Regions from separate parts of the Paenibacillus segetis genome, predicted to be linked through region 2. Evidence: a T-box and tRNA genes for the amino acid it is inferred to sense, from the RefSeq annotation. Region 2 holds a T-box; the other holds one or more tRNA genes.

Region 1 (3,151 bases), on a different contig from region 2:
CTTTTTCCCATATTTATGTTATATTACAAAGGATATATAACATCTGCTGTTCAACTACTTAAAGAGGCTTCTCCATTCGCACATGGGGTATGCCTGCATCATCGAAAGGTTCAGTTGAGATCGTCACATAACCTAGTTTGCTATAGAATGATTCGGCTTGACATTGTGCATCAAGAACGGATTTGCTCAGTCCTAGTTCACGGGCAAGTTCTTCAAGTGCGAGTAGCAGTATTCTTCCAATGCCTTGAGAACGAAACGTTTGACGAACAGCGATTCTCTGCATTTTAGCCGAGTTATCCTTATAATAGGTCAGTCTCCCCGTAGCGGCATAAACTCCGTCCTGCTCGATCAACACATGATGTACGTCCGGGCTTAACACATCAAACTCGTCGATCTCCAGATCAATCGGAACCATCTGTTCCTTTACAAACACTTCCTTACGAATATCTAGGCATTTCTCCAATTGCTCATTATTTTCTACGTGTATAATTTTAGCAGCAGTCATCCCTACAGATTCCCCTCCATTGTTGTCTTTTATAACTTTATTCTAAGTCATATAAAGTACTCTTAAGTTGCATCATTATACAAAAAATCGGTTGTCATGTATAGTTAAACTGTCCAACTTTATTATAACTTTGGAGAGGAGTTGTCATGAATTATGATCTTTGGAGTGACCATTGCTGCATCTGTGTTAATTGCTGTAGTGTTAATCCTACTGATGTACTATACAACTAAAAAAGGCTATTCTCGCAAATGGGACGAAGATTGATTATGAAATAGAAAAAGTTACTCTTTTGAATATACATCTCCTATTATAGTTGGAGCATATACTCCGTCCGACACCGAAGGACTGGTGTCTATTAGTGTTTTTGATTGCCGCTGCAGGGTCTCAGAATCGGGCGATAAACTACATCCACTAATCAATAGAAGCGTTACACTTACACACCCCATAACTAAAACCATTCGGATATATACAACCCACTCTTGTCTACAATGACGAGATAGTTTAATGTTACGTATCATATCCACTCAACCTACTTTCTTTTATCGTCGTATATGACTCATTGTTGTCTCTGGTGAGTTGCTTTATACGCTTGTATAGACGGGAAGTTGTGCTGAAAATAGTTTGACATAACCCTATCATCCTGATAATATAAATTTTATCTTCGCTATATTCATGATCTGCTAGCTCAGCTGGGAGAGCACTATCTTGACAGGGTAGGGGTCAGTGGTTCGAACCCACTGCAGATCATACTAGGAAACCCTTGAGGCCATTGGCTTCAAGGGTTTTTGCTTGTTTATATATAATACTGCTTTTTGTGATTTGGGGGCGGGTTTTGTAAACCCATTAATAACCTTCCTACAAATAATTCAAAAATTTTATTTTGAATTTATATGTATCTTTTTCTTACATCAATGATCCTTTTTTATACACTAATCCCAACATCATTTTACATAATTTATCTATTTAGGAGGAATTAAGTAGTTTTTTATCGAATTATATATTATCACTATAGTCCTGGTGCGGACAGTACTATGGTGAGATCCGCAATCACGGACGCCTGTCGACAGCGAACGTCTAAAATAAATACTTTTTAGATTGGGAGCTGTTCAGTTTGGATTTATTCCGTAGAATTGAAGAACTCCGCTTGGAGTTAAACCAGCTATCGACCTATAAACGGTTGATCGATCAGGAAGTTATAAGAGTAAGTCAACAACTAGATGATGCATTAAATGAATACTATAAGTTGCATAAATAAAAAGTAATCAGTTGATCAAAGGGAGTCGCGAAAGCGGCTCCTTTAAGTAATGATATAAAAGGTGATTTTCAATAAACAAACTACGAGAATTAAGGTTTGCTATTAGATAGTTTCAGTTATATTAATTTTAAACGACAAAACTCCACCGACCGAAGTCAGCAGAGCTCTGTACAAATGGATTCCAAACTAATCAAATAAATGCACAGGAAACGATAACAAGAAGAATGAACAGAACCAAGATAACCCCAGTTGATGTAAATGCTCCACCAATGCCACAACCAATTCCACCTATTTCACCCATGTGTTTCCCTCCTTGTATTTTGCGTACATTTCATCATATTCTAATGTAGCTTAATCGACTGGGCTTATTGTACTACTCTAGGCTTATTATACTGTCTAAATTATCAGTGCTTGTATTACAAGTTTGGTGGTCTTACCTCTGAAGGTACGACCCTTTGTTTGTGTGCACCCTTTTTGTGCTCCCACCTGTAGCGTTGTCTCCACAAATAAAAAAGCACCCATTAAGATGCTTGGTACCTACAAATTTCTTCTTATCTCAGTACATCTGCTTGCTCCTCTATCGTATCTCCCCCTATCCTCATCACTATTCGACGAAAGAAGTATTTCCCTGCTACACAAAAAAGCCACCTATTGGTGACTATAGGCAGCCCAATTTATTTAGGTCAAGTGTCACTAATCCTGTCTAGACATAATATGAATTAACCATAGACGAAAGGAGAAAATCAATGAATCAGGAAAACTATAACGTACTAGGATCTCAGCAAAGGGATCCCCAACCATATCATCACGGACATGAACATATGCATCAACCTCATTTTCATACCCATGGTCAACAACAAGGCCAACACTTCATCCATCATCATCATCACCATCATTACCACTATCATCACATGATGAGAGAGCAAAATACCACTCAAAGAGAAGATTAAAAATAACCATTGCAGATCCTAATGAATAACCCTTGAGGCATTTTGCTTCAGGGGTTTTTGCTTTCTAAATCAGCATGATCCAAGTGGAAATCCGGTTATGGTATTTAAATCGTGGTTTTCCGTTAATAATCTCCAATGAGGATAAAATAACTCCAATGAAGCAAAATAGCTAAACATGTGATTAAACAGTATTTATATTGGAGGAAACGGTATCGATGCTTAAATTCAAAACTATGCTGATTCTGCTCGTAACCATGTCGATATACAGTGGGAATGCTGTTGCTTCGCCTACATCGCAGGTTGTTAAAGACAGGAGCTATTATGAGGAGCGAGGCGACATCGTTTGGGAGGTACCCACTCAGAAAAAGACGATTGCTTTTACGTTCGATGATGGTCCAGATCGTAAGCAAACGCCAAAAATCCTGGAGGTTTTGGACCAAT
Region 2 (3,151 bases):
ACGATGGCCCCACCATAATTGACGGGAAATACACCAATCGCGAACATTCTCGATCCATTGCAAATATACCTTATCAAACCGTTCTGGTATGAAGTTAACACCTTTGCCACTTTTTTGTGCTGCAATAGCAGCCTCAGCTAGCGGCTTCATTTTTACAAACCATTGCGTTGACAAATAGGGCTCTACAACAGCGCCTGACCGTTCACTGTGGCCCACTTGATGCACATGATCTTCAATTTTAATCAGAACTCCCATGTCCTGAAGATCCTTTACAATCAACTTACGACATTCACTACGATCTAAGCCTTGATATTTACCAGCAGCTCCGTTCATCGTTCCGCTTTCATCCATTACGGTGATTTGAGGAAGATCATGTCGAAGTCCCACTTCAAAGTCATTTGGATCATGCGCCGGAGTAATCTTAACCGCGCCACTACCAAATTCCTTTTCTACATACTCGTCACCAATAATCGGAATCTCCCGCTCTATGATTGGCAGAATTAGTGATTTGCCAATGAGGTGGGAATAACGTTCGTCCTCAGGGTGTACAGCCACAGCCGTATCTCCCAGCATCGTTTCTGGACGTGTGGTAGCTACGGTAATAAAGCCGCTTCCGTCCTTGAGTGGATATTGAAGATGATACAGATGGCCGTTAACCTCTTTGTACTCAACTTCGATATCTGAAATTGCTGTACGAGCTGCAGGATCCCAGTTAATGATGTACTTGCCCCGATAAATAAGCCCTTTCTCGTATAACTTAACGAACACTTCACGAACCGCTTGTGAGAGACCTTCGTCAAGTGTAAACCGCTCACGCGAATAATCGAGAGACAAGCCCATTTTGGCCCATTGCTCACGAATCGTATTAGCGTATTGATCTTTCCATTCCCATACTTTCTCTAGGAACTTCTCACGCCCTAGATCATAGCGTGTCAGACCTTGTTCCCGTAATTTCTGCTCTACTTTTGTTTGCGTCGCAATCCCCGCATGGTCTGAACCAGGGAGCCAAAGTGCGTCATAACCTTGCATTCTTTTGGTCCGGATCAGAATATCCTGCAACGTAAAGTCCATCGCATGCCCAATATGGAGCATACCCGTTACGTTTGGCGGTGGAATAACGATCGTGTAGGGTTTCGCATCTGGTCTTTGGCCGGCTTTAAAAAACTCACCTTCCATCCAATAATGATACCATTTCTGCTCGGCCGCTTTAGGATCATACGTTGTTGGCATATCCGCCGATGAATGTTGCTCTTGATTTTCTGTCATTATTAATCAACCTCCGTTACATTTAAGCATTACCATAGCAAAATAAGCTTATCCTGAGAAAGGGTGTCTCCGCATTGCTTCACAAAGGCAGAAAACACAAAAAGCCCCTCGTCTCAAAGGACGAAAGGCTTTACTTTCGCGGTACCACCTTTGTTTCACGCATCATTTCCGCCTTCTACAAGGATAACGGATTTTGATTCGTGACACTCATATGCAGATAACGGCTGCTTGCCGGCCCATTCTAACATTTATAGCTCAAACAGGCGACTCCCGGGCGACTTCGATCAGCTATTTCCTACGGAATCTTTCAGCGACACAATTCCGCTCTCTGAAGGGTTTACTGCCTACTCTTCCCGTTCCAAGTCTTTCAAAGTTTATCTATAACATCATAACTTGGAAAGGCTTTTGAGTCAATATAACGACCTGCGAACGTGTTGTTGTTCTGCGATCATGTTTCGAGTGAGACAAAGAGCCTGTCCCCCCTGTCCCAATAAAAAAACCTGCGCATATGTTGCGCAGGAGGATACTTATTATGGAATGTAAAGCACTTGACCTTCTGATAAATTCTGTTCAGGCAAACGGTTATAAAGTTGAAGCTCACGTAAGCTAAGATGGTATCGTTGTGCGATATCATCCAGTGTTTCTTCTCGTTGTACGATAACAAGCTTTACTTTACGGAAAGGAGTCTTCTCATCTACATTACCAATAAATAGGTTTTTCCAGTATACTTCCTCGGTATCCCTAGGTTCTGTCGTAGATTCAGATTGCTCCTCTACCTTTTCTGGTACAGTATTTACTTCCTCAACTATACGTTTGCTAGGTAAAAACTTAGTTATACCAAAACTATTTTCCTGTTCGGCTTCACTATTCTTCTTACTTCCTAGTGCAATTTTCATTTCTTTCTTTTCTTCTTGCTGCAATACAGCAACAGCTTCCAAGTCCGCATGTACATCTTCTGACACTTCTAGATCTACCTCGGCGTCCACGGGAACAACATCCTCGGTCTCCATATCAACAGAGCTTAACTCTGCCTCCGAGATTTCCGCAACTTCTGTTGCTTCAGCAGAATCATTCACCCGAGGGGTAGTTTCGACTGGCGAAAAAACCTCCTGCTTAAACCAGACATTACTCCCAGATTCTTGAGCATACTCTGGTACTGCGGTTACTTCTACCAGCTCCGAAGTATCATATTCCTTGTCCGCCCATAATGTCGGTGACAATAAAGCAGAGGAATCCTCCGTCCACGACAAAACTTCTGCCTGCTCGTCCGGATCCCGATCCTCAGAGGACTCTTCCGTAAACTCAGCAGAATCTTGATCATTCCGATTCTCCGGTACTGTATCGTGGGCGGCAACAAATTCTCTCCCCCCCCAGTCCTGAGTCTCGGTTACCAATGAGGAAGTCTCGATTCCTTGCAGGGAAAGAACGCCTGTAATATTCAAGCTACGGGCACTAAGAAGATCGATATCAAAATTCTCAATTTCCACTGCGATATCCTCCAACCGGTTCACCCGGCTGAGTGGAATGGTGATTTCCACAGGAATCCAATGCTCTAATTCGCGAGTTTCCCCCTCTCCGCGGTATAGCCCCGACAACAGCAAATGTCCGCGAAGCGCGGCATATTCTTCACCGGGAATAACCTGAATTTTCGGGTAAAGTTCAATTTCTTCCAATTCCTCAATGCCGATCACATCATCCGATAAATGAACACGTTCATAAATATCGAATCGCAATCCGTAGGATTGATCAACCAAGAGCAATTACCTCCTTTCAGCATATCCAAACATGATTTTGCATCGATACATTTTCATGATCCAAATCATCGCTCGTTTTATCTATATGCTTAAAAGAAGAGTGCATGCCTAATTTTCAGTATCCTGCTTCT

Evidence for each region. A T-box is a leader RNA that pairs with one kind of tRNA and senses whether it is charged. The one in region 2 lies ahead of IEW05_RS19360 (valine--tRNA ligase), so its partner is inferred to be a tRNA-Val.
Region 1: it encodes a tRNA-Val, which carries the amino acid that the T-box ahead of IEW05_RS19360 (valine--tRNA ligase) is inferred to sense. The anticodon was not compared.

The regions. Positions count from the first base shown of each region.
Region 1 is NZ_BMFT01000001.1:2,830,268-2,833,418, forward strand. It holds gene IEW05_RS13255 (GNAT family N-acetyltransferase) at 59-505, opposite strand; tRNA gene IEW05_RS13260 (tRNA-Val) at 1,180-1,252, shown strand; gene IEW05_RS13265 (aspartyl-phosphate phosphatase Spo0E family protein) at 1,617-1,760, shown strand; gene IEW05_RS13270 (sporulation protein YjcZ) at 1,951-2,061, opposite strand; gene IEW05_RS13275 (hypothetical protein) at 2,507-2,710, shown strand; gene IEW05_RS13280 (polysaccharide deacetylase family protein) at 2,944-3,151, shown strand, end outside.
Region 2 is NZ_BMFT01000003.1:25,049-28,199, forward strand. It holds gene IEW05_RS19360 (valine--tRNA ligase) at 1-1,266, opposite strand, end outside; T-box leader at 1,380-1,636, opposite strand; gene IEW05_RS19365 (LysM peptidoglycan-binding domain-containing protein) at 1,797-3,020, opposite strand; gene IEW05_RS19370 (RluA family pseudouridine synthase) at 3,150-3,151, opposite strand, start outside.